Regions from separate parts of the Streptomyces sp. NBC_00353 genome, predicted to be linked through region 1. Evidence: riboswitches for the same ligand, from Rfam matches in the RefSeq annotation. Region 1 holds a riboswitch; the other holds the start of a gene.
What was found. A riboswitch is a leader RNA that binds a small molecule or an ion and turns the genes downstream of it on or off. The one in region 1 is predicted to bind glycine.

Region 1 (14,844 bases):
ACGGGCCGGCCGCTACCCCCGTGCATCTGCCGGCAGTGGCTGCGGGTAGGGTCAGGGGGCATCATTGGCACGTTCTTTCACAGGAGGCCCCCGGGTGGAGGTCCAGGAGACTCGGGTTCAGACGGACCGGGTCCTCACCATCCCCAACATCCTCAGCATGGCTCGCCTTGTCGGGGTACCGCTCTTCCTGTGGCTGATTCTTCGCCCCGAGTTCGGCGGACCCAAGAGCGATGGCTGGGCGCTGCTGGTACTGATGTTCAGCGGGATCAGTGACTACCTCGACGGTAAGCTCGCCCGCCGGTGGAACCAGATCAGTAGCCTCGGGCGCCTCCTGGATCCGGCTGCCGACCGGCTGTACATCCTTTCGACCCTTGTCGGACTGACTTGGCGTGAGATCCTTCCGCTCTGGCTCACCGCGGCGCTCCTGGCACGCGAGCTGATGCTTCTCGTCATGGTTGGAATCCTCAGGCGGCACGGCTATCCGCCGCCCCAGGTGAACTTCCTGGGGAAGGCGGCTACGTTCAACCTGATGTACGCCTTCCCCTTGTTGCTGCTCAGTGACGCAAGTGGTTGGCTTGGATCGCTGGCCGCCATTTTCGGATGGGCGTTCGCAGGATGGGGTACAACGCTCTATTGGTGGGCAGGAATCCTCTACGTGGTTCAGGTCCGCCGGCTCGTCAAGGCGGATGCAGAAGCCGATTGAGCTCGTTGATGCGGTGCCGCGCAGTGTGGCCGGTCCGCGGTGAAGTCTCAGGTGTTGCCCTGACGGGTGAAGTCGGCTAGACCGTCGTCTCTTCAAGGAGGACGTTTCCGACATGAAGGCCGTTGTGATGGCTGGTGGTGAAGGCACCCGCCTTCGCCCCATGACCTCGAGCATGCCCAAGCCTCTCCTGCCTGTCGCCAATCGGCCGATCATGGAGCATGTGCTGCGGCTGCTCAAGCGGCATGGGCTCAATGAGACCGTCGTGACCGTCCAGTTTCTCGCCTCTCTCGTCAAGAACTACTTCGGAGACGGCGAAGAGCTCGGGATGGAGCTCACTTATGCCAACGAGGAGAAACCTCTCGGTACCGCGGGGAGCGTGAAGAACGCCGAAGAGGCGTTGAAGGACGACACCTTCCTCGTCATTTCCGGTGATGCGCTCACCGACTTCGACCTCACCGATCTCATCGCCTTCCACAAGGAAAAGGGCGGGCTCGTCACGGTGTGTCTGACCCGGGTTCCGAATCCCCTGGAATTCGGAATCACGATTGTCGACGAGGGTGGCCAGGTCGAGCGTTTCCTGGAGAAGCCCACCTGGGGTCAGGTCTTCTCGGACACGGTCAACACGGGCATCTACGTGATGGAGCCCGAGGTATTCGACTATGTCGAGGCCGATGTCTCGGTGGACTGGTCCGGTGATGTCTTCCCTCAGCTCATGAAGGAAGGCAAGCCGATCTACGGCTATGTCGCCGAGGGCTACTGGGAGGACGTGGGCACGCACGAGAGCTATGTGAAGGCCCAGGCCGATGTCCTTGAGCGCAAGGTCGACGTCGAGATCGACGGCTTCGAGATCTCGCCCGGTGTATGGGTCGCGGAAGGCGCCGAGGTGCATCCCGACGCAGTGCTGCGGGGGCCCGTGTACATCGGGGACTACGCAAAGATCGAGGCCGGAGCCGAGCTTCGTGAGCACACGGTCGTCGGTTCGAACGTCGTCGTCAAGACGGGTGCGTTCCTGCACCGGGCAGTGATTCACGACAACGTCTACATCGGTCAGCACTGCAATCTGCGCGGATGTGTGGTCGGCAAGAACACCGACATCATGCGGGCGGCCCGCATCGAGGACGGTGCGGTCATCGGGGACGAGTGCCTGGTCGGTGAGGAATCGATCATTCAGGGCAATGTCCGGGTCTACCCCTTCAAGACCATCGAGGCCGGCGCCTTTGTCAATACATCGGTGATCTGGGAGTCGCGCGGGCAGGCTCATCTCTTCGGCGCCCGCGGTGTCTCGGGAATCCTGAACGTGGAGATCACACCGGAACTCGCTGTGCGGCTGGCCGGTGCGTACGCCACCACCCTCAAGAAGGGTTCGACCGTCACCACCGCCCGCGACCACTCCCGTGGCGCCCGCGCGCTGAAGCGAGCGGTCATCTCGGCGTTGCAGGCCAGTGCCATCGACGTACGGGACCTGGAGAACGTGCCGCTGCCGGTCGCGCGTCAGCAGACCGCCCGGGGCAGCGCCGGTGGGATCATGATCCGTACCTCGCCCGGAGTGCCCGACTCGGTGGACATCATGTTCTTCGACGAGCGGGGAGCAGACCTGTCCCAGGCGCGCCAGCGCAAGCTGGACCGGGTCTACGCACGTCAGGAGTACCGGCGGGCCTTCCCGGGCGAGATCGGCGATCTGCACTTCCCGTCCAGCGTCTTCGACTCCTACACCGGATCGCTGCTGCGCAATGTGGACACCACCGGGATCGCCGCCGCAGGGCTCAAGGTTGTCGTGGACGCATCCAACGGCAGTGCCGGGCTCGTCCTGCCCAGTCTGCTCGGGCGGCTCGGCGTGGACGCGCTGACGATCAACCCCGGTCTCGACGAATCACGGCCCACCGAGTCCGCCGACACCCGGAGGTCCGGGCTGGTGCGGCTCGGGGAGATCGTCTCCTCGGCGCGGGCGGCGTTCGGCGTGCGTTTCGACCCGGTCGGCGAGCGGCTCTCCCTGGTCGACGAGCGCGGCCGGATCGTGGAGGACGACCGGGCACTGCTGGTGCTGCTCGACCTGGTGGCCGCCGAGCGGCGCAGCGGACGCGTGGCCCTGCCGGTGACGACGACGCGAGTCGCCGAACAGGTGGCGGCGTACCACGGCACACAGGTGGAGTGGACGACGACGTCGCCCGACGATCTGACGCGCGTGGGGCGGCAGGAAGGCACCATCTTCGGTGGAGACGGGCGCGGCGGCTTCATCGTTCCCGAATTCAGCAGCGTCTTCGACGGCTCGGCCGCCTTCGTACGGCTCATCGGGCTCGTCGCGAGGACGCAGCTCACGCTCAGCCAGATCGACGCCCGCATCCCCCGTGCGCATGTCCTGCGCCGCGATCTGGCCACGCCGTGGGCCGTCAAGGGGCTGGTCATGCGTCGTGTGGTGGAGGCCGCCGGCGACCGGGACGTCGACACCACCGACGGTGTGCGGGTCGTGGAGGCGGACGGTCGTTGGGTGATGGTGCTTCCGGACCCGGCCGAGGCCGTCACCCATTTGTGGGCGGAGGGCCCCGACGACGCATCGGCGCAGGCGCTGCTCGACGAATGGTCGACGGTCGTGGACAGCGCAGGTCACTGACGTTTTCCTGAGTGCGCCGGGAGGTGTTGTGCCGCGCCTCCCGGCGCATCGGTGGGGCCATTCGGCGGTAGCTGCTGCGGCGTGCGACGATGTGCGGCATGTCGCAGCAGCCCCCCGATCGGAGTACGGCCTCACCCTCCGCGCGCCCCGACGCGTCCATGTCGCTGCTGACCAATGTGATGGACCACAGCCTGGACGACGGTTACGCCGAGGCCACCGCGCGCCGCAAGGCCGACGGGAGCGCGGGCATGCCCCGCACGCTGAAGGCGAAGCTGGCCCTTGCGGCGGGTCTTGTGCTGGCTGCTCTGGTGGTCACGCTCGGCGCCGCGGAGGCACGCGTCTCGGCGCCCGTCCTTGCCAAGGAGCGCGAGGAGCTCATCGACCGTATCGATGCGGAGACATCGGCGGCCGACAGTCTCGAGTCCCAGGTGGACAAGTTGCGTGGCGACGTGAGCGAGCGTCAACGTAAAGCGTTGGAAAAGCATGGAGGGGACCAGGGCGAGCTGGTGGCGCTGCTCTCCGGGGCGACCGCGGTGCAGGGGCCCGGTGTGAAGCTCGTCGTCGACGACGCGAAGGACACCGATCAGGGCGGTGGCGGACCGCGCGAGACCAGCGGATTCGCCGATACGGGGCGGGTGCGCGACCGGGACCTGCAGCGGGTCGTCAACGGCCTGTGGCAGTCCGGGGCGGAAGCGATCGCCATCAACGGCCAGCGGCTGACAGCCCTGTCGGCCATCCGTGCCGCGGGCGACGCCATACTGGTCGACAACAGACCGCTCGTGCCGCCGTACACGGTGCTTGCGGTGGGGGACGGGAAGCGGCTCAGTACCGCGTTCCAGGACAGTGCCGACGGCCAGTATCTGCAGGCGCTGAAGGACACGTTCTCCATCAGGACCAGCATCTCCGTCCAGGAGCAGGTGCGCCTCCCGGCCGCTCCGAGCCTGATCGTACGAACAGCAGAGCCGAAGGCCGCAGACACCGGCAGTGGTGCGGCAGACACAGGGAAGGGCACATCGTGATCGCCGTACTGGGCCTCGTCGTGGGAGTCGTGGTCGGACTGTTGGTCCGGCCCGAGGTGCCGGCGGTGGTCGAGCCCTATCTTCCGATCGCTGTCGTGGCTGCGCTGGACGCGGTCTTCGGCGGTCTGCGGGCCATGCTCGACGGCATCTTCGTCGACAAGGTCTTCGTGGTGTCGTTCCTCTCGAACGTCGTCGTGGCCGCCCTGATCGTGTTCCTGGGCGACAAGCTGGGTGTGGGGGCCCAGCTCTCCACCGGTGTGGTGGTCGTGCTCGGCATCCGGATCTTCTCCAACGCCGCGGCGATCCGTCGCCACGTCTTCCGGGCCTGAAGCCGATGAGCGACGAAGAATTTCCCCGTGACACCGAGCGCACCGGCGAGCCGCCGGCGGGCGCCCCCGAGGAGCTCACCGGGCGCCGGCGGCTGATCGCCGCGGTGTGGCCGCCCCGGGTGACCCGGGCTCAACTCATCGTGGCGCTGCTGCTGTTCGTCCTCGGCCTGGGGCTGGCGATCCAGGTGCGGTCGAACAGCGACAACAGCGCACTGCGCGGCGCGCGCCAGGAGGACCTGGTTCGCATTCTCGATGAACTAGACGACCGTACGCAGCGTCTTGAAGACGAGAAGCAGCGTCTGGACGATCAGCGAACGGAGCTCGAGAACAGCTCGGACCAGGCCGAGGAAGCGCGTAAGCAGACAGTGGAAAAGGAGCGGCAACTCGGTATCCTCGCGGGCACCGTGGCGGCACACGGGCCCGGGATCACGCTGACGATCAACGACCCGGGCGGCGCGGTGGAGCCGGACATGCTGCTCGACGCACTCCAGGAGCTGCGTGCGGCCGGTGCCGAGGCGATCGAGGTCAACGGGGTGAGGGTGGTCGCCAATACGTACTTCTCCGGTGACGGCGGTGACATCAAGGTCGACGACCGGCGCATCTCCGCGCCGTACGTCTTCAAGGTCATCGGCAAGCCGCAGGACCTGGAGCCGGCGCTGAACATCCCCGGCGGCGTCGTGCAGACGCTGGAAAAGGAGCAGGCCACCGTGCATGTGGCACAGGCTGACGACATCGTCGTGGATGCCTTGCGACCGGCGAAGCGGCCTGACTACGCTCGGTCGTCCTCCCAGTGAGGCCGCCGGGTACGGGGGTCGAAGGACACAGGCACGAGGTTGCGGGGGGTCGCCGCATCGTAATGGTGACGCGTGGTGGAAACTGTCGAGTGGCTACGGACGTTGTGAAGATGTCCGGGTCGGCAGGTGTGTTCATTCAGGGTTCGTCCTGCCCCACGGGCGGGTCTATTTCGGTCAAGGGGAATCGCCCGTGAAGTTGTTTGGGAAGTTGTTCGGCAAGAGCGCACGCGATGAAGCTGCCCGCCATCGCGCACCGCGCCATGGCCAGGCCGAGGAGCAGGGCACGGAGCGCCCGCTCTTCCGCGACGAGGTGACGGGTGCGGGCGGTGACATTTCGGGTGGTTCCGGCGCGTCGTCTGTTGACCCTGCCGGTGCGGGCCGCATAGGTTTCGGGGATCCATCGACCTCAAGTACGGGTGGAGGGTCTGCGTCCATGCCGGTCTGTACGAGGTGCGGTCATCGCAACGCCGAGGCCAGTCGTTTCTGCTCCAACTGTGGTGCGCCGCTGAGGGGTGGTGCTCCGTCCGAGCGCCCCTCGGAGACGACCTCGACCATTTCCATCTCCGGTCTCGAGGCGTACGAGGCGGAGGCTACGGGCCAGACGTCCGTGCCGTCCCTCTCTCCCGAGGCACAGGCCGCCGTCGACGCCCTGCCGCTCGGCTCGGCGCTCCTGGTGGTGCGCCGCGGTCCGAACTCCGGCAGCCGCTTCCTGCTGGACAGCGAGCTGACCACGGCCGGCCGCCACCCGCAGAGCGACATCTTCCTCGACGACGTGACGGTCTCGCGCCGGCATGTGGAGTTCCGCCGGAGCCCCGACGGCAGCTTCACGGTCGAGGACGTCGGCAGTCTCAATGGCACGTACGTCAATCGTGAGCGCATCGACTCCGTCGCGCTGTCCAACGGCGACGAGGTGCAGATCGGGAAGTACCGGCTGGTCTTCTACGCAAGCCAGCGGGGCATCTGACCCGTCAGGGAAGGTCCATGCTGAGAACACCGACGGGCGGTGCCGGTCACGGCACCGCCACCGCCGACGACCGTGCGATGAGTATCGGCGCGGTGCTCCTGCAACTGCGGGACGAATTTCCCGAAGTCACCATCTCCAAGATTCGCTTTCTGGAGGCCGAGGGGCTCGTCGAGCCGCAGCGGACGCCTTCCGGATACCGGAAGTTCCGGCCCGACGACGTCGAGCGGCTGGCACAGGTGCTGCGGATGCAGCGGGACCACTACCTCCCACTGAAGGTCATCCGGGAGCACCTGGACGCCCTCGCCCGCGGTGAGCAGGCCTCCCTGCCGTCCGCGGGCGGGCAGCGGGACCTGACCGACGGTTCCTGGGACGCCGAGTCCGGGCGGGCGACCGCGGCGCGGATCGGGCGCGCGGAGCTGCTGGCCGCCGCCGAGGTCACCGAGAGCGAGCTGGAGGAGTGGGAGTCCTACGGCCTTGTCGCTCCGACGGCGGAAGGCGGCTACGACGCCGAGACGGTGACCGTGGCCAAACTTGTGGCGGATCTGGGTCGATTCGGTCTCGAACCGCGTCATCTGCGGGCCATGCGAGGGGCTGCGGAGCGTGAGGCCGGGCTGATCGAGCAGGTGGTCGCTCCCCTGCGCCGGCACCGGAATCCGCAGACCAGAGCGCATGCGGAGGCCACGGCGAAGGAGCTCGCGGAACTGTCCGTACGGCTCCATTCGGCCTTCGTGCAGACCGCTCTGGGGATCCGGCTCCACTGATCACGGGGGAGCCCGACTACCCAAACCTGCCGAGCACGTCCTAGGGTTGCTGTGTGAACGAGCTCGACGTTGTGGGTGTCCGGGTGGAAATGCCCTCCAACCAACCGATCGTGCTCCTGCGTGAAGTGGGAGGCGACCGGTACCTCCCCATTTGGATCGGTCCTGGTGAGGCGACCGCGATCGCCTTCGCCCAGCAGGGCATGGCTCCGGCCAGGCCGCTGACCCATGATCTCTTCAAGGATGTGCTCGAGGCCCTCGGCCAGGAGCTCACCGAGGTCCGCATCACGGACCTCCGGGAAGGGGTCTTCTACGCGGAGCTGGTCTTCGCCGGCGGGGTCGAGGTGAGCGCGCGTCCGTCCGACGCCATAGCGCTCGCGCTGCGCACCGGCACGCCGATCTACGGCAGTGACGGGGTGCTCGACGACGCGGGTATCGCCATCCCGGACGAGCAGGAGGACGAGGTCGAGAAGTTCCGGGAGTTCCTCGACCAGATCTCACCGGAGGACTTCGGTACCAACAGCCAGTGACCGTCCTGCGGAGGTGTCGTCAGCACATCCGGCAAGCCATTCCCGGGAATGGGACACGGGAAACCACCCTCAGGGTGATTATCACCCGGCGTGCCGAGTGTGGCGATCGTTGACGCACCCCGAGTGACTGCCTACCTTCGAGATGGCAGGTCAAGGACGGAGGTCGGCGTGAGAAACAGCGGCGACGGTACGGCAGCGGGTGGGCCGTATCTGCAGCACGGAAGTACAGCCGGCCACCCCATCAGGCAACCGGTTCAACCGGCGGCGATGGCAGGGGACGGCGCGGCTTCGGCCGAGGACATCGGATATCGCGGGCCGACGGCGTGCGCGGCGGCAGGGATCACCTATCGGCAGCTCGACTACTGGGCTCGCACGGGGCTCGTCGAGCCGAGCGTGCGCCCCGCCTACGGATCGGGCACACAGCGCCTCTACAGCTTCAGGGACGTCGTCCTGCTGAAGATCGTGAAGCGCTTCCTGGACACCGGTGTGGCGCTGCAGAACATCCGCACCACGGTCCAGCATCTGCGCGCCCGGGGGTTCCAGGATCTGGAGCGGATGACACTCATGAGCGACGGCGCGACGGTCTACGAGTGCTCCTCGCCCGACGAGGTCGTGGATCTGCTCCAGGGGGGCCAGGGGGTCTTCGGTATCGCCGTCGGCGTGGTGTGGCGGGACGTCGACGCCGCACTGTCGCAGCTGCACGGCGAGCGGGTGGACACGGGTGAGACCTTGGTCGGCAACAACCCCACCGACGAGCTTGCCCGGCGGCGCAACCGCGCTGTCTGACCGCGTGCCGATCCGGGGTGCGGCGATTGTCAGTGCCGTAGGGCAGCATCGACTGATGTGAGAGCCGCGCCCACCATCCTCCATCTCGACATGGATGCCTTCTACGCCTCTGCGGAGCAGGCGGCGAAGCCCAGCCTGCGCGGCAAGCCGGTCGTGGTGGGCGGCCTGGGGCCGCGCGGGGTCGTCGCCACCGCGTCGTACGAGGCCCGGCGGTTCGGGGTGCACTCGGCGATGCCGACGGCCCAGGCCCGGCGCCTGGCACCCAACGCCGCCTACCTGGTGCCACGCTTCCTGCTGTACCGGACGGTGAGCGACCAGGTGATGGAGCTGCTCGGGCGGCTCTCACCCCTGGTGGAGCCGCTCAGCCTGGACGAGGCCTTTGTCGATCTGGAGGCCGGCGGCGTGGCCGACGACTCGGCCTCGGCGCGGGCCGTCGGTGAACAGTTGCGTGACGCCATCAGAGCCGTCACCGGCCTCACCGGCTCGGTGGGCCTCGCGGGCTCGAAGATGCTGGCCAAGATTGCCTCGGAGGAGGCCAAGCCGAACGGGCTGCTGCTCATCGAGCCGGGCACCGAGCGAGAGCTGCTCGCGCCCATGTCCGTGCGGATCCTGCCCGGCGTCGGACCGGCCACCGGGGATCACCTGCGACGCGCCGGGATGACCACGGTCGACGACCTGGCCGAGGCGGGTGAGGCGGAGCTCGTACGGCTGCTCGGCAAGGCCCACGGCGTCTCACTGCACCGCATGGCCCTCGGGTACGACAACCGGCCCGTCGTCGCGGAGCGCGACGCGAAGTCGGTCTCGGTCGAGGACACCTTCGACATGGACCTGCACGACCGGGTCCGGGTCAGGACGGAGGTCGACCGGCTGGCCGACCGGTGTGTCCAGCGGCTGCGGGCCGCGGAGCGGTCGGGACGGACCGTGGTGCTGAAGGTCCGCAGGTACGACTTCTCGACGCTCACGCGGTCCGAGACACTGCGGGGGCCCACGGACGACCCCGCGGTGGTCAGAGAGGCGGCTGCGCGGCTCCTGGAGGCCGTGGACACCACCGGAGGCGTACGGCTCCTCGGAGTGGGCGTCACGGGGCTCGCCGACTACACCCAGGAAGATCTCTTCGCGCAGGCGGCCGGTGAGCGGGCCGCGCCCGACGACCCGGCCGCCGAGGACCTGGGCCCCGGCGAGCACGGGGACGAGTCGGCGGCCGGTGCACCGGAGCAGGAGACCCCCGAGCAGCTCGCGGCCCGGCGGTGGCCCGCCGGGCACGACGTACGCCATGACACCTATGGCCACGGGTGGGTGCAGGGCAGCGGGGTGGGCCGGGTGACGGTGCGGTTCGAGGAACCCGAGTCGCCGCCCGGCCGGGTGCGCACGTTCCGTATCGACGATCCGAATCTGCGGCCCGCGGACCCGCTGCCACTGGTGCGCGACCCCGTGGACTACTCGTCCTGGCCGGCCAGCCTGCCGAAGTCGCGGTCCGGTCCCGGCTCCTCGGGCGGCGAGTCCAGACCGTAGTGCCGGTAGAGCTGAAGCTCCTGTTCCGGCGAGAGATGGCGGCCCACGCCGAAGTCGGGTGCGTCCTTGATCAGCGCGCGGTCGAAGGGGATTCGGAGCGAATCGTCGACGAATTCGCTGGGCTCCAACGGGACGAAGGCGTCCCTGCTGAACAGTCCGGTACGTACGGCGGCCCACTCGGGGACACCGGTCGCGTCGTCGAGATACACCTCGTCGACGGTGCCTATCTTGGTGCCCTTGCGGTCGAACGCCTTGCGGCCGATCAGGCTCCGCGGATCGATGTCGGTCTGCACGGTCCCTCCCATTGGTCGCGGCTACTCCACAGGCACTACGAAAGTGCAGATCCGGGGCTTCGGCCACTCGAGACTTCCGAGACGAAGCCCGCTGGTAGGCTGGCTATGGCTGCTGACCCCGTGCGGGAGAGTCCTCCGGAGCAAATCCGGCAGGCGCCGAAGGAGCAAATCCTCCCCGGAATCTCTCAGGCCCCCGTACCGCACGGACGAGGTCACTCTGGAAAGCAGGGCGGGTTTCGTGGCGGCTGACGCCGGGACGGAGCCCTTCCTCACCGACGGTGAAAGTCGGTACGCCGCAGGGCGGACCGGTGAAGCTCTCAGGTTGAGATGACAGAGGGGGAGGCCGTCCGGGTACCCGCGCCGCGGTGCCCCTCGCAGGTCGTGACAGACCAGGAGGCCTCCACCATGACCCCCCGTCGCACTCCGCTCTCCCAGCTGGAGCAGGGCATCCCCTTCGAACAGCGCCACATCGGACCCGATGCCGAGGCGCAGGCGAAGATGCTCGCCCAGGTCGGTTACGGCTCGCTCGACGATCTGACCGCGGCCGCAGTGCCTGATGTGATCAAGAGCGCGGAGGCGCTGCAGCTGCCGACCGCCCGCACCGAGGCCGAGGTCCTGGCCGAGCTGCGCTCCCTCGCCGACCGCAACCAGGTCCTCGCCCCGATGATCGGGCTCGGCTACTACGGCACCTTCACCCCGCCGGTGATCCTTCGCAACGTCATGGAGAACCCCGCCTGGTACACGGCCTACACGCCGTACCAGCCGGAGATCTCGCAGGGCCGGCTCGAGGCCCTCCTCAACTTCCAGACGATGGTCGCCGAGCTGACGGGGCTGCCCACCTCCGGCGCCTCGCTGCTCGACGAGGGCACTGCGGCCGCCGAGGCCATGGCGCTCGCACGGCGCGTCGGCAAGGTCAAGAACGGCGTCTTCCTGGTCGACGCGGACACCCTGCCGCAGACCATCGCCGTGATAGAGACCCGCGCCGAGCCGACCGGTGTCGAGGTGGTCGTCGCCGACCTCAGCGAGGGCATCCCCGCCGACATCGCCGAGCGCGGTGTCTTCGGCGTGCTGCTGCAGTACCCGGGGGCCTCCGGCGCCGTCCGGGACATCAAGCCCGTCATCGAGCAGGCCCATGAGCTCGGCTCCGTCGTCACCGTCGCCGCCGACCTGCTGGCCCTGACCCTCCTCACCTCGCCCGGCGACCTCGGCGCGGACATCGCCGTCGGCACCACGCAGCGCTTCGGTGTGCCGATGGGCTTCGGCGGACCGCACGCGGGCTTCATGGCCGTGCGCGAGAAGTTCGCCCGCAGCCTGCCCGGCCGCCTCGTCGGCGTCTCCGTCGACGCGGACGGCAACAAGGCGTACCGCCTCGCCCTGCAGACCCGTGAGCAGCACATCCGCCGGGAGAAGGCCACCAGCAACATCTGTACCGCTCAGGTGCTGCTCGCCGTCATGGCGGGGATGTACGCCGTCTACCACGGCCCCGACGGACTGCGGACGATCGCGCGGCGCACGCACCGCTACGCCGCGATCCTGGCCGAGGGCCTGCGGGCTGCCTCCATCGACGTCGAGACCGACTCCTACTTCGACACGCTCACCGTGCGCGTCCCGGGCAGGGCCGCCGAGGTCGTCGCCGACGCCCGTGAGCGCGGCGTCAACCTGCGGTTCGTCGACGCCGACCTGGTCTCCCTCGCCTGCGACGAGACCACCACCCGCAAGCAGATCGCCGCCGTGTGGGCCGCCTTCGGCACCGACGGCGACATCGAGGCGCTGGACGGCGTGGCCGTCGACGCGCTGCCCGAGTCCCTGCTGCGCACCGCCGACTTCCTCACCCACCCGGTCTTCCACCAGCACCGCTCCGAGACCGCGATGCTCCGCTACCTGCGCAAGCTCGCCGACCGCGACTACGCGCTGGACCGCGGCATGATTCCGCTCGGCTCCTGCACCATGAAGCTGAACGCGACCGCCGAGATGGAGTCGATCACCTGGCCCGAGTTCGGTGCGCTCCACCCGTTCGCGCCGGCCGAGCAGGCGGAGGGCTTCCTCACGCTCATCCGTGAGCTGGAGGAGCGGCTCGCCGAGGTCACCGGATACGACGCTGTCTCCCTTCAGCCGAACGCCGGCTCGCAGGGCGAGTTCGCGGGTCTGCTGGCCGTGCGCGCATACCACCGGGCCAACGGCGACGACCAGCGGACCGTCTGCCTCATCCCGTCCTCCGCGCACGGCACCAACGCCGCGAGCGCCGTGATGGCGGGCATGAAGGTCGTCGTGGTGAAGACTGCCGACGACGGTGAGGTCGACATCGAGGACCTCCGCGCCAAGATCCAGCAGTACCGCGACGAGCTGGCCGTGCTCATGATCACGTACCCGTCGACGCACGGTGTGTTCGAGGAGCACGTCGCCGACATCTGCGCCGAGGTGCACGACGCGGGCGGTCAGGTGTACGTGGACGGCGCCAACCTCAACGCGCTCGTCGGCCTCGCCAAGCCGGGCCGGTTCGGCGGCGACGTCTCGCACCTGAACCTGCACAAGACCTTCTGCATCCCGCACGGCGGTGGCGGCCCGGGTGTCGGCCCGGTCGGCGTCCGCGCGCACCTCGCGCCGTACCTGCCGAACCACCCGCTGCAGCCCGCCGCGGGTCCCGAGACCGGTGTCGGACCGATCTCGGCCGCTCCGTGGGGCTCGGCCGGCATTCTGCCGATCTCGTGGGCGTACGTACGTCTGATGGGCGGCGAGGGCCTGAAGCGTGCGACGCAGGTCGCCGTGCTCGCCGCCAACTACATCGCCAAGCGTCTGGAACCGCACTACCCGATCCTGTACACCGGCCCGGCCGGACTGGTCGCGCACGAGTGCATCGTGGATCTGCGGCCGATCTCCAAGGAGACGGGTGTCAGCGTCGACGACATCGCCAAGCGGCTGGTCGACTACGGCTTCCACGCGCCGACCATGTCGTTCCCGGTGGCCGGGACGCTGATGATCGAGCCGACCGAGAGCGAGGACCTCGCCGAGCTCGACCGGTTCTGCGACACGATGATCGCCATTCGCCACGAGGTCGAGAAGGTCGGCTCCGGCGAGTGGAGCGCGGACGACAACCCGCTCACCAACGCCCCGCACACGGCCGCCATGCTCGGCGGGGAGTGGAAGCACGGCTACAGCCGCGAGGAGGCCGTCTTCCCGGCCGGAGTCTCGGCCGCCGACAAGTACTGGCCGCCGGTGCGCCGGATCGACGGTGCGTTCGGTGACCGTAACCTCGTCTGCTCCTGCCCGCCGCTGGACGAGTACGACAACTGACCCACCCGTCGGGTGTGACGCGGACATGCGTCGGGGCCGGTTCGGAGATCCTCTCCGGGCCGGCCCCCGTTCGTACGGGCCGCGGTCAGGCGGCCTTCATCACCTGGCCGGTTTCCAGCGGCCGGTGCGGGGCGATGATCTGCCCGTCCGGGAGCAGCTCACCGGTGTCCTCGAAGAGCAGGACGCCGTTGCACAGCAGGCTCCAACCCTGTTCCGGGTGGTGAGCCATCAGACGGGCGGCCTCCCGGTCGGCTGAGTCGGCGGTCGGGCAGGGTGGCTGGTGCTGGCACATGGGTGGGTTCTTTCGCTGCGTTGTGGTGAGTGTCCTGCGGCTTGATGAGGTGTTCATGGCCGCCCCCCGTATCAATCGGTCCGGTCCCAGTGTTGCCCCACGGGCGTCAATCCGCAGGGATTTCGCGGCAGCACTTCTCCTACTCCCATGACGCATCACCCGGCCGGACGGTTCAACACAACTGCACTGTCCCTTCGGGTGGTTCGGGCTGGCCTGACCGGACTAGTCCGGATGGCCTCCGGGTGCGTCCGAGCAGTAGTGTGCCCCGCCACCGGAAACGGTGACGGGGCAATGTACTGCGGGCCGGAGGCGGGCTGTGGTCAGGCCGGTGAACCGAGCAGGGGACCGGGGCCAGGGGTGATACGCAGCGTCATCACGGGGAGCAGATCGGCGACCCGGTGCGGGCGGTGTGCCGCGATACCCGGTGGGGCGGGAGCCAGCGGTACCAGAAGGTCGGTAGGGGCGAGGGCCCCGCCGGACGCGTCGGCCTCGATGTCCTCGTGCAGCCACAGTGTCAGCATGTAGAGCTCGGGGATGGAGAGCAGGCGCGGCTGATAGCGCGGTGTCAGCGTCTCAGCCTGGCGCAGGGCGAGTTCGGTCGAGGCGATGTACGGACCCTCGAAGAAGTGCGAGAAGGTCCAGCCGTCCGGGGTGAGCATGGTGTCCGCCGCGGCGACGGCGCGCTCCGAACTGCGGATAAGGAAGCGCCACGCGGCCAGGCTGGTGCGTGGTGCGAGCCCGCTCGGGCCGATCCGGTCCAGCACATGGACGGGGAGCGGGAGTTCGGGGCTCAGCGGTCCCTGGACGGACCGGAGAGCCGGGGTGCGGGCCTCGCGGACTGCGGTGGGTGAACCGAGTGCCGCGAGGACGCTGCGCAGGGCGGGCGCGGGAGCCGGAGGTACGTGCAGCGGCATAGTGGGTCGCCTCTCACTTCGGAGACACGGTGATGCGTGGGCGGGGGCAGA
Region 2 (14,844 bases), 4.4 Mb from region 1:
GCGGCGCTCTGCCGGCCGAACAGACCCTTGCGGATCGGGAAGTGCTTGACCAGGCCCTCGACCTTGAGCAGCGGCTCGCGCGGGGCGGTGGCCTGCTCCGGGATCGTCACGTCCTTGTCGAGCACGATGGGATCCTTCTTCTCGCTCACGTCGCTCACCTCATTCGCCTCGCTCACAGCTTCGGCGCAATCTCTTCGGTCCAGATCCGGGTGCGCTCCTCGGGTGCCATGTGGCAGGCCGAGTAGTGCCCGTCGCCGACCAGCTTCAGCTCGGGACGTGTGGTGCGGGTGATGTCGCCCTTGGGCACGTCCGCGTACGGGCAGCGCGGGTTGAAGGCGCAGCCGCTCGGGATGTTGATCAGCGACGGCGGCTGGCCCTTGACGGGGATCAGCCGTTCGGTCTGCTCGCGGTCGATGCGCGGCATCGAGGTGAGCAGCCCCCAGGTGTACGGGTGCTGGGCCTCGTAGAAGACCTGCTCCGCGGGGCCGCGCTCGATGCACCGGCCGCCGTACATCACCAGCAGCTCGTCGGCCATCTCGGCGACGACACCCAGGTCGTGGGTGATCATGATGACGGCGGAGCCGAACTCCTTCTGCAGGTCCCGGATCAGGTCCAGGATCTGCGCCTGGACGGTGACGTCCAGGGCGGTGGTCGGCTCGTCGGCGATCAGCAGCTCGGGGTTGTTGACCAGTGCCATCGCGATCATGGCGCGCTGGCGCATACCGCCGGAGAACTCGTGCGGATAGGCGTCGACCCGCTTGTGCGGTTCGGGGATGCCGACCCGGTCGAGCATCTCGATCGCGCGTGTACGGGCGATCTTCTTGCTGACCTTGTTGTGGACCCGGTAGGCCTCCACGATCTGCGCGCCGACCGTGTAGTACGGGTGCATCGCGGAGAGCGGGTCCTGGAAGATCATCGCCATCTTGCGGCCGCGCAGTTCGCGCACCCGGTCGGCGGTGGCCCCGATCAGTTCCTCGCCGTCCAGCCAGACCTCGCCGGAGATCCGGGCGTTGGGGGCCGTGCGGTGCAGACCCATCACGCCGAGCGAGGTGACGGACTTGCCGGAGCCGGACTCGCCGACGATGCCGAGGGTCTGCCCCGGCTTCACGTCGAAGCTGACGCCGTCGACCGACTTGACCAGGCCGTCGTCCGTCTGGAAGTGGATGCGCAGATCCCGTACGGAGAGGAAGGCCTCGTCGTCGCCGGAACGCCGGCCGGCCACCGGCTCGCCCGGCGCCTCGGTCTTGGAAACCTCACTCACGAGAGCCTCACCCTGGGGTCGATGGCGGCGTACACCAGATCCACCAGCAGATTGCAGATGACGATGAAGAAAGCGGCGACGAGCGTCACGCCCATGACGATCGGAAGGTCGTTGTCCTGCACGCTCTTGACGGCGTACTGGCCGAGTCCGGGGAAGGAGAACACGGTCTCGGTGATCACCGCGCCGCCGAGCAGCAGACCGAAGTCCATGCCGAAGATGGTGACGATGGGGGTCAGCGCGGCCCGCAGCCCGTGCTTGCCGATGACCCGGCTCTCCTTGAGGCCCTTGGCGCGGGCCGTACGGATGTAGTCCTCACCCATGGTCTCCAGCATTCCGGCCCGGGTGAGCCGGGCGTAGAGCGCGGAGTAGAGGAAGGCGAGCGAACACCACGGGATCAGCAGATTCCATGCCCAGTCGGCCGGATTGTCCGTGAACGCGACGTAGTTGACGCCTTCCCAGATCGGCCACTGCACGGTGAGGACGCCGAGCGCCAACATGCCGGTGAAGAAGATCGGGAGGGAGACGCCGGCCAGGGCGACGCCCATGAAGAAACGGTCCAGCAGCGAACCCCGCTTGAGGGCGGAGACGACACCGATGGCGATGCCGCTGATCAGCCAGATCACGGCGGCACCGACGGCCAGGGACAGCGTCACCGGGATGCGCTGGGTGAGCTGGGGCCAGACCTCGACGTGACGCTTGAAGGAGTAGCCGAAGCACGGGGCGTGGCACTGCGAGGCGTCGGGGCCGAAGTTGTAGGTGGCGCCGACGAAGATCTGCTTGATGAAGTGCCAGTACTGCGTGTAGAGCGGCTGGTCGAGACCCAGGTTGTGCTTGACCGCGGCAATGGACTGGGGATTGGCATCCTTGCCCACATACTGCGCGGCGAGCTGGTCCATCGTCTGCCCGGCCAGCCGGGGGACGAGGAAGAAAATCGCGAAGGTGACTGCGCTGACGATCAGCAGCAACAGCACCGCGCCGAAGACGCGTCGAATGATGTACGCAGCCACAGCTGTCCGGCGGCGGTGTCCGCCGGCCGGGCGCTCCGAGGAGCACCCGGTCCGGCGGACACCGAAACCTTCACCTGCCTTTCGAACTTTCGGGGGTACGGGGGTCGCCCCCCGAATGAATCAGCCCGGCGGACAGGCCCGGCAGTTACTTGGAGGAGCCCATCAGCAGGTAGTCGTACATGCCGAGGTATGCCTGCGTGACCGTGACGTTGGTCGCGGAGACCGGACGCAGCAGCAGGTTCTTGCGGTAGACGAGCGGCACGGCGGACGCGTTCTCGGCGACCAGCTTGTCGATGTCGCCCCAGGCCTTCGCACGGGCGGCGTCATCGGTGTTGGCGATGGCCTCGTTGAGCGCCTTGTTGATCGCCGGGTCGTCGAGTTCCTGGACGTTGTTGCCACCGGTCGGCTTGATGGCCGAGCCGTTGATGATCTGGTCCAGGAAGCCGAAGCCGGTCGGCCAGTCGGCGCCCCACGCGGTCATGATCATGCCGAGCTTGTGCTCGTGGACGTAGCTCGGGTTACCGGCGAAGTTCTGGAAGTACTTGCCGCCCGGGAACGTCTTGATGTTGGCGGTGACGCCGATCTTCTTCAGGGACGCCTGGACCGCGGTGACCATCGACATCTCGGCCGGACGGTCGGAGCGGGCGGAGATGTTGGTCTCGAACCCGTTGGGCTGGCCGCACTCCTTCAGCTCGGCCTTGGCCTTCTCGATGTCGCCCTTGTGACCCTCGGTCTCGTACAGGTCGAACTTGCTGTAACCGCTGACGGTCGGCGGCAGCAGCGTCGTCGCGACGTCACCCTTCGGGTCGCCACCCTGGGCGGCCTGGACCGACGCCTTGTCGATACCCCACTGCACGGCCTTGCGGCAGTGGATGTTGTCGAACGGCTTCACGTGCACGTTCAGACCGATGTACGAGGTGGCGCCCGCGTACGCGTTGTCCGTCTGCTTCTTGAGCTTCTGGTCGGTCAGGACCTTGGGCTGCGTGGCCGGGGCCACACCGGTGCCGGCCGCGTCCACCGTGAGGTTGTCCGCGAGAAGGTCGTTGTCGACCGTCTCCTGCTTGACCTTGAAGCGGATGTTGATCTTGTCCGGCAGTGCCGGACGGATCGGGTCCGTCTTCGGGTCCCAGTTCTCGTTACGGACGAGGCTGGCGCTCTTGCCCTCCTCGTACGAAGCGAACTTGTACGGGCCCGAGGACACGATGTGCTGGACGTACTCGGCGCCCTTGTCCTTCGCGGCCGGCACGGGGGCCGTCTGCGAGAAGGTCGCGAGGTAGTCGAAGTCCGCGAAGGCGTCCTTCAGCTTGAAGACGATGGTGGTGTCGTCCGGGGTCTCGATGGACGCGATCCCGTTCGGGTTCTTGTCCTTGTAGGGACCCTTGTACTTGTCGCCGCCGATGAGGTGCGCCTTGAAGTACGTCGGGCCGTTGGACAGCGCCTCGGGCGAGAAGTTGCTTCGCTCGATGGCGTACTTGACGTCCTTCGAGGTGATCGGCGAACCGTCCTCGTACTTCAGGCCCTTCTTCAGGGTGTACGTCCACGTCTTCGCGTCGGCGCTGGGCTTGCCCAGCGACTCCGCGAGGTCCGGGACGACCTCCAGACCGGCGCCGCCGGCGGCCGGCTTGAAGCTGGTCAGCGTACGGCCGTAGAGGCGCGCGAAGTTCTGCACCCAGCCGTAGTACGTGTTGCCGGGGTCGAGGGAGTCCGGCTCGTCCGACAGTGCGAGGGAGAGCGTGCCACCCTTCTTGTCGGACTTGTTGACTACCGAGGTCAGCGCGGCGTCGGTGGAGCCGCTGCTACCACCCTTGCTCTTGCTGTCGCTGTCCGAACCGCCACAGGCGGTTGCCCCCAGCGCGAGTGCCACAGCTGTGGCGATCGCAGCTGTCGCTCTTTTGGTCTTCACCTGAGGAATGCCCCCTCGATCGATGGTTGCGGCAGATGTATTGGCAGGTGCCGCGGATTACTTGCTGCGCGGGTCGAGGGCATCACGAAGCCCGTCACCCAGCAGATTGAACGCCAGAACGGTGATGAAGATCGCCAGACCCGGCACGATCATGTACTGCGGATCGGCCTGATAGATCTCGGCGGCCGTGGAGAGCATGCCTCCCCAGGAGGCCTGCGGCGGAGCGATTCCGACACCGAGGTAACTGAGCCCCGCCTCGAAGAGGATGTTCGTCGGGATCAGCAGCGTGGAGTACACCAGGATCGGCGCGACCAGGTTGGGCAGCAGCTCCCGCATCAGGATGAACGGGCCGCGGGCGCCCAGGCTTCGGGCGGCCTCCACGAACTCCCGCTCGCGCAGGCTGAGCGTCTGGGCGCGGACGATGCGGCCCATGTACGGCCAGCTGAAGAAGCCGATGACGAAGATCAGCACCGCGATCCTGAGCGGCAGCCCCGACAGTCCGAACGCTCCGTCCTGGAGCGAGGCCGAGATGGAGATCGCGAAGAGGAGCAGCGGGAAGGCGAGGAAGACGTCCATCGTGCGGCTGATGAGGCTGTCGGCCCAGCCTCCGTAGAACCCTGCGGTGACGCCCATGATCACGCCGATGATCACGGAGACCAGAGTCGCGCCGCCCGCGACGAGGAGGGACACCCAGGACCCCTCCACGATGCGGGCCAGGATGTCGCGTCCGTACTGCGGGTCGACACCGAGCGGATGGTCCCAGCTCATGCCACCCCAGGCGCCCTTGGGCGACAGCAGGGCCGGGTCGATCAGGTCCTGGTGGAACTCGTTGGGGTCGAGACCGAACATCGCCTGGATCGGCTTGGAGAGCACGGCCAGCAGCACCAGCAGGATGACGATGATGCCGCCGGCGACAGCCACCTTGTCGCGTTTGAAGCGATTCCAGGCGATCCGTCCTAGCGAACGACCCTCGATCTGTGAGGCCTTGACGCCCTTCAGCACAGACTCGGGCTGAGAACCGGCCTGCGATTCAGTGGTCTCTATGGGTGCGGTCATCGTCCCTCGTGCTTGCCCGTGCCGACGGTTGCCGACGATGCTTGGCGGCCGCCCGGGTCGACGGTGCGGTCCGTTGCTGCCGTGTTGCCGGGTGGTTCAGGTGGTGCCGAGGGACGGTGTCCGGTTCCGGAGCGCTCTGCACCGGATCCGCTATCCCTCTGTCCGGGGAGTCTTCAACGCGCCTGCGATCACCCGCCAGACCTGACGGGGAATGTTTGCTCAAACGTGATGAGGTCAGAAGGGTTCCGTAATCCGGACAACGTTGCTCCAGGAGCGGTTTCAGGCTTTCCAACCGCCGCTGTTTTCCGGACAGTTGCCCCGGGATCCACTGGAAGCACCGGATGCTCCGGTAGGCAGGAAATGCCCGGACTTGGGCTTCGGTGACGGCATTTGCCGGTAGCTCAACCGATTTCGGCAGGATCGGCGCACAGCCCGGGTCAACTCACCGGGCGCGCCTGGCCGTCGGGGCGCGGCACGGGACAATCCCGGGCGCCTCCGGCTCTTCTACCCGAAGGGGTACCCGTAGGCGGAACCGGCTGCGGGCGGCGGACCGGCCTGGGCGTGCGCCTCGCGGTCGTAGAACGGGCGGGCGTTGGCACGCAGCCACATCGCGACCGGGTCGTACTCGTCGGACATGGCGACGGTCGAGACGGGAAGCCCGTCCGGGACCGCGCCGATCGACTGCTGCATCATCGCGCGCACCGCGTCGACGGAGGACTGACTCGTGTCGTAGAGATCCAGACCGATGGCGAGATAGGGGACGCCGAGCGCGGGCTGCACCCAGGCGCGGCGCAACGAGCGGATCGCAGGGGTGCGATGGGCGTTCTGCGAGAGCAGTGCGTAGAACTGCGGGATCTCGACGGCCGGCTCGGTGAGCCGGAGCGGCCCGGCGGGCATCCGGTCGAGGCCGGTGGCGATCCGTCTCAGATCCAGCCAGGGAATGCCGACGCCGCCGCCGGGGGCGTGCGGGTTGAGCCAGATGCCCCAGCGGTCGGGGAAGAGGGCACGAGCGATGTCGACGCCGGTGACCACCTCATGGGCCCGGTTCCAGCCACTGGCCGCGAGTTCCTGGGCCGAGGTCACACAGGGGGCGTAGCCCAGCCCGTCGATCTCCATGTTCCCGTACTGGGCGTCCGGCGATCCGGCCTGTCCGTGCCAGAGCAGCATCCAGATCCGGTCCTGGGCGAGGGCCCGCAGCAACGCCTCGTACGCGTCGTAGCGCCCGGGCGTCACTTGGCGCAGCATGTGCTCGACCTGCCCGGCCGCCGCGGTGCCTGACGCACTCACCCTGGGTCCCGCCCCTCTTCGATCCACTGTGTCGGCCTGCCGCTCCCGGGGCACACGGGTGCGGCACGGTGGCCGAGGCACTAGCCATCAAACCAGCTTAAGCGGCGTCCCTGACACCGACTTGACGTCACAGGCCGACGCGTCGCGCCCCGGCCGCCGGGCTCCGGCAAGGGGGTACCCGCCGCTCAGTGGCCCTGGCGCTGGTAGAACGGCCGGATCCTGGCCCGCATCCAGTCGGCGACCGGGTCCTGCGCCACGTCCAGCAGGACCAGGTTGACCGGCCACGGGACCTCGACACGGCCGAGCGCGCGGCCCAGGGCGTCCATCGGGGCGTTGCGTCCGGCGCCGTCCCAGGTCGAGAACTCGACACCTATGAAGAGCACGGGGTCGCCGCCCTCGATGCTGGCCAGCGTGCGGCGGGCGGTGCGCACGACACCGCTCTCCTCGAACTCACCGGCCGCGGCGGCGAGGAAGTCGACGGGCTCCTCCTGCCAGTCCGGCTCGTACAGCCGGACACGGCCGCCGCTGGCCGGCCCGTCCAGAGAGGTGCGTCCGGCACGGCAGAGCTCGGCGACGGCGGGCGGCGGCAGCGGCATGCCGACGGCGCCACCCGGGTTCACCGCGATACCGAGCTGCGGGGGCAGTCCGCGGGCGAATTCGCGGGCAGGCGCCACGGTGAAGGACATATGGGTGCCGACGCAGCTCAGGAACTGCTGTTCGGAGCTGAAGACGGGGACGTACGCCGCGCCCTCGATCTCCACCGTGGGCAGATCGAGCGACGGGGCGTCGGGACCGCCGCCGTTGGGGAGCGGCACCCAGAGGTGGCTGCGGCCGAGCACTTCGACGAGCCGGCCGCCCGCCTGCGGGCTGCCGAGCGAGGCCCCGAGCACCTCTTCGAGCTCATTGGCCGGCCATCCGCCCTGCGGATGGGTCTGGACCGGTGCCGGAATGTCCACTGCTTCCCCTTCTCGCCCCATGGCTTGCCGCAGAACAGTAACTCCGGCGCGCCCCTCCGCGCTGACGGGCGCCAGAGCCCTCAGGGGCTGTGGTCGGCGAACGTGATCCGGGTCAGCATCCCGGCCGCCTCCCGGTCCAGCAGCACCGCCGAGCAGCAGCCGGGCGGCAGGATGCCGGCCTCGGTGTCCCGCAGCAGTCTGCCGACGGCCCGGCGGTGCCGGGCGAAGGCGTAACCGGAGACTCCGCGTCCGCGCTCGCGCTGGCCGTCCCTCGCCACCTGCGGGGTGACGTCCAGCAGCACGAGGTGAAGGACACGGCCGCGGCGTCGCGCGTCCCGGGCCAGCCAGCCCCGTACCCACGCCTGGGTGCCGCAGTCGTGGACCACGACCGGGTCACCGGAGCGCAGCGCCCGCCAGAGCCCCCAGTAGTGGGCGACCCGGACCAGCGGGCGGTAGAGGGCGTACGGGAGTAAGCGGGGCACTCGCTGCGCCCAGCGGTCCCGGGTGTCCTGGGAGTCGATGGCCCGTACGGTCACCGCTCGCCGGATGAGCGTCGATTTGCCGCTGCCGGGCAGCCCGGAGACCACCACCACATCGCCCGCGGCGAAGTGCAGGCCCCGCGGGCTGCGCCCGGCCCGCTCGCGCAGATCGCGCACGACGGGTGCGTGCGTGCCGAGCCTTCCCCGGACAGGTGTGCCCGGCTGTGCGGGCATCGCGCCGTGCGCGACCCCCGCGGTCGTCGCGTACCGCTGCAACGTCATTGCCCTCCCCCTGTCGGTCGCCCACGCCTGCCCACGAAGTGTAAAGAAAAGGCAATGCGAGACAACCGTCCCACTGTTCGTTTCCCTCACGGGGTACCGACGCCCCACTCTTCCGCAATGCGTGCGATGATGACCCGGCCAACTGCATAAAGGCCGCTTGAATCCGCGCGGGAGAGTTCCGGCCATTGACTGTGCCGGGCGCCGAAGGAGCAAGATCCTCCCTTGAATCTCTCAGGCCCCGTACCGCGTGGATGAGGCAGATCTGAAAAGCGAGTCGCCACGGCGGCTCCACCCAAGGTGCAAGCCGAACCCGTCAGGGTCTCTCGGCGAACCTCTCAGGTTCCGATGACAGATGGGGAGGGATCGTCCTCGCCGTCATGCCCTGGGAGCCACACCTATGAGCAACGCCCCCCGTCTCACCGCCCTCGATGCCCTGCACCGCTCGCTGGGCGCGACCATGACCGACTTCGCGGGCTGGGACATGCCGCTGCGGTACGCGAGTGAGCGCGACGAGCACAACGCGGTGCGTACGAAGGCCGGCCTCTTCGACCTGTCGCACATGGGCGAGATCACCGTCACCGGCCCGCAGGCAGCGGCATTCCTGAACTTCGCGCTGGTCGGCAACATCGGCACCGTCGCCGTCGGCCGCGCCCGCTACACGATGATCTGCGCCGAGGACGGCGGGATCCTGGACGACCTGATCGTCTACCGCCTCGGTGACACCGAGTACATGGTCGTCGCCAACGCCGGGAACGCCCAGATCGTGCTGGACGCGCTGGCCGCCCGCGCCGACGGGTTCGACGCCGAGGTGCGCGACGACCGCGACGCGTACGCGCTGATCGCCGTCCAGGGCCCCGAGTCCCCCGCCATCCTGGCCTCGGTCACCGACGCCGACCTGGACGGTCTGAAGTACTACGCGGGCCTGCCCGGCACCGTCGCCGGTGTGCCCGCGCTGATCGCCCGTACCGGCTACACCGGCGAGGACGGCTTCGAGCTGTTCGTCGCCCCCGAGCACGCCGAGCAGCTCTGGCAGGCCCTCACCGCGGCGGGCGCCCCGCACGGCCTCATCCCGTGCGGTCTGTCCTGCCGTGACACGCTGCGCCTGGAGGCCGGCATGCCGCTGTACGGGCACGAGCTGACCACCGAGCTGACACCGTTCGACGCCGGTCTGGGCCGGGTCGTGAAGTTCGAGAAGGAGGGCGACTTCGTCGGCCGCAAGGCGCTGGAGGCCGCCGCCGAGCGCGCCGAGACCGCCCCGCCGCGCAAGCTGGTCGGCCTGATCGCCGAGGGCCGCCGGGTGCCGCGCGCCGGTTTCCCCGTCGTCGCCGAGGGGCAGGTCATCGGCCAGGTCACCTCCGGCGCCCCGTCCCCGACCCTCGGCAAGCCGATCGCCATCGCGTACGTGGACACCACGCACGCCGCGCCCGGGACCACGGGCGTCGGAGTGGACATCCGCGGCAGCCACGAGCCGTACGAGGTCGTGACCCTGCCGTTCTACAAGCGGCAGAAGTGACGCAGTCGCGTCTCACCCCGTAAGACCATCGTTCATCAGCACTCCCCCGCGTACAGGAGAATTCAGGTCATGAGCAACCCCCAGCAGCTGCGTTACAGCAAGGAGCACGAGTGGCTGTCGGCCGTCGAGGACGGTGTGGCCACGATCGGTATCACCGAGTTCGCGGCCAACGCGCTCGGCGACGTCGTCTACGCCCAGCTCCCCGAGGTCGGTGACACGGTGACCGAGGGCGAGACCTGCGGTGAGCTGGAGTCGACCAAGTCCGTCAGCGACCTGTACTCGCCGGTGACCGGCGAGGTCACCGCCGCGAACCAGGACGTCGTGGACGACCCGGCGCTGGTGAACTCCGCTCCCTTCGAGGGCGGCTGGCTGTTCAAGGTACGCATCACGGAAGAGCCGAAGGACCTGCTCTCCGCAGACGAGTACTCCGAGTTCTCCGGCAACTAAAGACCCCAAGGGACCACCTGATGTCGCTTCTCAACTCCTCCCTCCACGAGCTGGACCCGGACGTCGCCGCCGCCGTCGACGCCGAGCTCCACCGTCAGCAGTCCACTCTCGAAATGATCGCCTCGGAGAACTTCGCTCCGGTCGCGGTCATGGAGGCCCAGGGCTCCGTCCTCACCAACAAGTACGCCGAGGGCTACCCGGGCCGCCGCTACTACGGCGGCTGCGAGCACGTCGACGTGGTCGAGCAGATCGCGATCGACCGGATCAAGGCGCTGTTCGGCGCCGAGGCCGCGAACGTCCAGCCGCACTCCGGTGCGCAGGCCAACGCCGCCGCGATGTTCGCACTGCTGAAGCCGGGCGACACGATCATGGGTCTGAACCTGGCCCACGGCGGTCACCTGACCCACGGCATGAAGATCAACTTCTCCGGCAAGCTCTACAACGTGGTCCCGTACCACGTGGACGACACCGGTGTCGTGGACATGGCCGAGGTCGAGCGTCTGGCCAAGGAGTCCAAGCCGAAGCTGATCGTCGCCGGCTGGTCCGCGTACCCCCGCCAGCTGGACTTCGCCGCCTTCCGCCGCATCGCGGACGAGGTCGGCGCGTACCTGATGGTCGACATGGCGCACTTCGCGGGCCTGGTGGCCGCGGGTCTGCACCCCAACCCGGTGCCGCACGCCCATGTCGTCACGACCACCACGCACAAGACCCTCGGCGGTCCGCGCGGTGGCGTCATCCTGTCGACGCAGGAGCTCGCCAAGAAGATCAACTCTGCCGTCTTCCCCGGCCAGCAGGGTGGTCCGCTGGAGCACGTGATCGCGGCCAAGGCGGTCTCGTTCAAGGTTGCGGCGACCGAGGAGTTCAAGGAGCGCCAGCAGCGCACCCTGGACGGCGCCCGCATCCTCGCCGACCGTCTGGTACAGCCGGACGTCACCGAGGTCGGCGTCTCCGTCCTCTCCGGCGGTACCGACGTCCACCTGGTCCTCGTCGACCTGCGCAACTCCGAGCTGGACGGCCAGCAGGCCGAGGACCGGCTCCACGAGCTCGGCATCACGGTCAACCGCAACGCCATCCCGAACGACCCGCGGCCGCCGATGGTCACCTCCGGTCTGCGGATCGGTACGCCGGCCCTGGCCACCCGCGGCTTCCAGGCCGAGGACTTCACCGAGGTCGCCGAGATCATCGCGTCGGCCCTGAAGCCCTCGTACGACGCGGACGACCTCAAGGCGCGCGTCACCGCGCTGGCCGAGAAGTTCCCGCTGTACCCCGGCCTGAAGTAGTCCGGGAATCGGTTCTGTACGTTTGAGGCGGGGCACCGCGCACACTGGACAGTGAGCGAGGTGCCCCATCCCTTGTCCCGCTGCTCTTCGGACCGACCGGTCCGTACCGCACCACCCGGCAGACAACGACGTCTACCAACCCCTTAGGAGTCACCCGTGGCCATCTCGGTCTTCGACCTGTTCTCGATCGGCATCGGCCCGTCCAGCTCCCATACGGTCGGCCCGATGCGCGCGGCCCGTATGTTCGCGCGCCGGCTGAAGAACGAGGGCCTGCTCGCGCACACCGCCTCGATACGCGCCGAGCTGTTCGGCTCGCTCGGCGCCACCGGACACGGCCACGGCACGCCCAAGGCCGTCCTGCTCGGCCTGGAGGGCGAGTCGCCCCGTACCGTCGACGTCGAGTCCGCCGACGACCGGGTGGCCGAGATCCGCGCCTCCGGACGGCTCAACCTCCTCGGCATGCACGAGATCGACTTCGACGCCGACGAGCAGCTGGTCCTGCACCGCCGCAAGGCACTGCCGTACCACGCCAACGGCATGACGATCTTCGCGTACGACCACGAGGGCGCCCCCCTGCTGGAGAAGACGTACTACTCCGTCGGCGGCGGCTTCGTCGTGGACGAGGACGCGGTGGGCGAGGACCGGATCGTTCTCGACGACACCGTCCTCAAGCACCCCTTCCGCACCGGCGACGAACTGCTGCGGATCGCGAGGGACACCGGACTGTCGATCTCCTCGCTGATGCTGGAGAACGAGCGCGCCTGGCGCACCGAGGACGAGATCCGCTCCGGTCTGCTCGACATCTGGCGCGTCATGCAGGCGTGCGTGTCGCGCGGCATGTCCCGTGAGGGGATCCTGCCCGGCGGCCTCAAGGTCCGCCGCCGCGCCGCGAACACCGCACGCCAGCTGCGCGCCGAGGGCGACCCGCAGGCCCACGCGATGGAGTGGATCACCCTCTACGCGATGGCGGTCAACGAGGAGAACGCCGCGGGCGGCCGCGTCGTCACCGCGCCGACCAACGGCGCCGCGGGCATCATCCCGGCCGTGCTGCACTACTACATGAATTTCGCGGCCGGCGGCGCCACCGAGGCCGAGAAGGAGGACAGCGTCGTCCGCTTCCTCCTCGCGGCGGGTGCCATCGGCATGCTGTTCAAGGAGAACGCCTCGATCTCCGGTGCCGAGGTCGGCTGCCAGGGCGAGGTCGGCTCCGCCTGCTCGATGGCCGCGGGCGCCCTCGCCGAGGTCCTCGGCGGCTCCGCCGAGCAGGTCGAGAACGCCGCCGAGATCGGCATGGAACACAACCTCGGCCTGACCTGCGACCCGGTCGGCGGCCTCGTCCAGATCCCGTGCATCGAGCGCAACGGCATGGCGGCGGTCAAGGCCGTCACCGCGGCGAAGATGGCGCTGCGCGGCGACGGCACGCACAAGGTCTCCCTCGACAAGGTCATCAAGACCATGAAGGAGACCGGCGCGGACATGAGCGTGAAGTACAAGGAGACCGCGCGCGGCGGGCTGGCGGTCAACATCATCGAGTGCTGAGGAAAGCGGCCCGACCTGCTCCGTCGCATCTTTCGGAGCTGTCGGGCCCTTCCCTGCCTGCGCAGTGAAAAGCCCCTGCGAAGTCCCTGGGAGGCGGGTGGGGCTCGCGCACCGCGGCGGGACCCCTCGGCTCCACGCCGGACCGAAGACCCCGCCGGTCCGGGTGGCGATGGCCTCGGCGGCGGAGGCGTGAGCGACGGTGGGCCTGCCATGCGCGTGCGTCGGAGCGGTCCTGTCCGTGGCGACTCGTCGCCGTGCACGCGCGACTTGCCTCGAAGCCCCTTGACCGGGCGGGAATCGCGCTCCTCGGAAACCCTGGTCGAAGGCCGCTCAACATATGCTCAACGGAGGCTCCACAAGCAACGCGCATGATCTGGCTCGGATTAAATCGAGCAAGTGAACGAGGGGGCGCGTTGACCGGGGGTTGGGGAAAAGTCGCCGTCGTCGGGGGCGGGCCCGCAGGGCTGTTCCTGGCGCGATTGATCCGTAGAGCGAGGCCTGCTGCATCGGTCGACGTGTACGAGCAGAACGCGCCCGACGAGGCATTCGGCTTCGGCGTGGTCTTCTCGGCCCGCACCATGTCCGAGCTGTGGAAGAACGACCAGGAGACCCATGCGCGCATCGTCGCTGCGAGCGTGGCCGTGTCGGACATGGAATTGCGGCATCCGCGGGCCACGCTGCGGTATGGGGGCTTCGACTTCTCCAGCATTTCCCGCCGGGAGCTGCTGCTGATCCTGCAGGAGCAGGCCGCCGAGGCCGGTGCCACACTCCACTTCGGCCACCCGGCGGCGCCCGGCAGCATCGACGAGGCCGACGTCGTGGTCTACGCGGACGGGGCGAACTCCTCCCACCGGGACGCGCGTCCGGGGCGTTTCGGCACGACCGTCCGGCACGGCGCTTCCCCGTACATGTGGCTGGGGACGCACGCCCCGTTCGACGCGGCGACCTTCTCGTTCGTCGAAACGGGGAACGGGCACTTCGCCGCCCACGCGTACCCCTATGCGGACGGTATGGCGACGGTGGTCATCGAGTGCGATCCCGGCACGTGGAAGGCATCCGGGATGGACCGCACCGGGGACTTCTCGCGGAACTCGGGCGGCAGCGACGAGGAGGCCCTGGGCCATCTCGGTGAGCTCTTCGCCGAACATCTCGGCGGACACGAGCTCATCGGCAACCGGAGCCGGTGGGCCACCTTCCGGACCGTGCACAACGAGCGCTGGTCCGACGGGAATGCGGTCCTGCTGGGCGACGCCGCCCACACCGCGCACTTCACGGTCGGCTCCGGCACCAAGATGGCGATGGAGGATGCGATCGCCCTTGCGGCGGCCCTCCGGCGGAACACCGATCCGGGATCGGCCTTTGCCGAGTACGAGCGGGAACGCCGCGGCCCGGTCGCCCGCACCCAGGAGCTGGCGGAGCCGAGCATGCGCTGGTGGGAGACGTTCGGGCGGCGTCTGCACATGGCGCCCGCCCAGTTCGGCCTGCACTTCATGACCCGGACCTCCGCACTGTCCTACGAGGGGATGCGCCGCCGCTTCCCCGACCGGGTCGACGAGGCCGAGGCCGCCTACCGGACGTCGGGAGGCGCTGTCGGGGCGGAGCTCGTGGCAGCGGCCGGGGCCGTCCCGCAGCTGAGCGCGGTCGCGGCGCCCCTTCTGATGGGTTCCGTCCGGCTCCGCAACCGCCTGGTCGAGGTGGTGCCCGGGGCCTGCGGCGACCCGGCGGCCGCCGTCCGCGCCGCCGAGGCGCGGGGAGCAGCCCTGGTCCTCGTCCGAGAGGCGCGCCCGGAGGCGGGACCGCAGGGGCAGCCCGGGCATCGGCCTCCGGTCGTCCT

Region 2: another riboswitch for glycine. It lies ahead of gcvT (glycine cleavage system aminomethyltransferase GcvT); the one in region 1 lies ahead of gcvP (aminomethyl-transferring glycine dehydrogenase).

What each region holds. Positions count from the first base shown of each region.
Region 1 covers NZ_CP107985.1:8,159,743-8,174,586, forward strand. The annotation lists gene OHA88_RS36765 (CDP-alcohol phosphatidyltransferase family protein) at 95-703, shown strand; gene OHA88_RS36770 (mannose-1-phosphate guanyltransferase) at 816-3,311, shown strand; gene OHA88_RS36775 (DUF881 domain-containing protein) at 3,410-4,330, shown strand; gene OHA88_RS36780 (small basic family protein) at 4,327-4,659, shown strand; gene OHA88_RS36785 (DUF881 domain-containing protein) at 4,665-5,453, shown strand; gene OHA88_RS36790 (FHA domain-containing protein) at 5,644-6,417, shown strand; gene ftsR (transcriptional regulator FtsR) at 6,435-7,178, shown strand; gene OHA88_RS36800 (bifunctional nuclease family protein) at 7,232-7,705, shown strand; gene OHA88_RS36805 (MerR family transcriptional regulator) at 7,874-8,491, shown strand; gene OHA88_RS36810 (DNA polymerase IV) at 8,549-10,003, shown strand; gene OHA88_RS36815 (PRC-barrel domain-containing protein) at 9,928-10,308, opposite strand; glycine riboswitch at 10,410-10,507, shown strand; gene gcvP (aminomethyl-transferring glycine dehydrogenase) at 10,702-13,587, shown strand; gene OHA88_RS36825 (DUF5999 family protein) at 13,673-13,879, opposite strand; gene OHA88_RS36830 (hypothetical protein) at 14,200-14,793, opposite strand.
Region 2 covers NZ_CP107985.1:3,769,048-3,783,891, forward strand. The annotation lists gene OHA88_RS17060 (ABC transporter ATP-binding protein) at 1-128, opposite strand, end outside; gene OHA88_RS17065 (ABC transporter ATP-binding protein) at 173-1,261, opposite strand; gene OHA88_RS17070 (ABC transporter permease) at 1,258-2,268, opposite strand; gene OHA88_RS17075 (ABC transporter substrate-binding protein) at 2,414-4,171, opposite strand; gene OHA88_RS17080 (ABC transporter permease) at 4,229-5,227, opposite strand; gene OHA88_RS17085 (enhanced serine sensitivity protein SseB C-terminal domain-containing protein) at 5,732-6,514, opposite strand; gene OHA88_RS17090 (enhanced serine sensitivity protein SseB) at 6,700-7,470, opposite strand; gene OHA88_RS17095 (AAA family ATPase) at 7,551-8,231, opposite strand; glycine riboswitch at 8,390-8,487, shown strand; gene gcvT (glycine cleavage system aminomethyltransferase GcvT) at 8,629-9,744, shown strand; gene gcvH (glycine cleavage system protein GcvH) at 9,814-10,191, shown strand; gene glyA (serine hydroxymethyltransferase) at 10,212-11,471, shown strand; gene OHA88_RS17115 (L-serine ammonia-lyase) at 11,628-13,010, shown strand; gene OHA88_RS17120 (FAD-dependent monooxygenase) at 13,526-14,844, shown strand, end outside.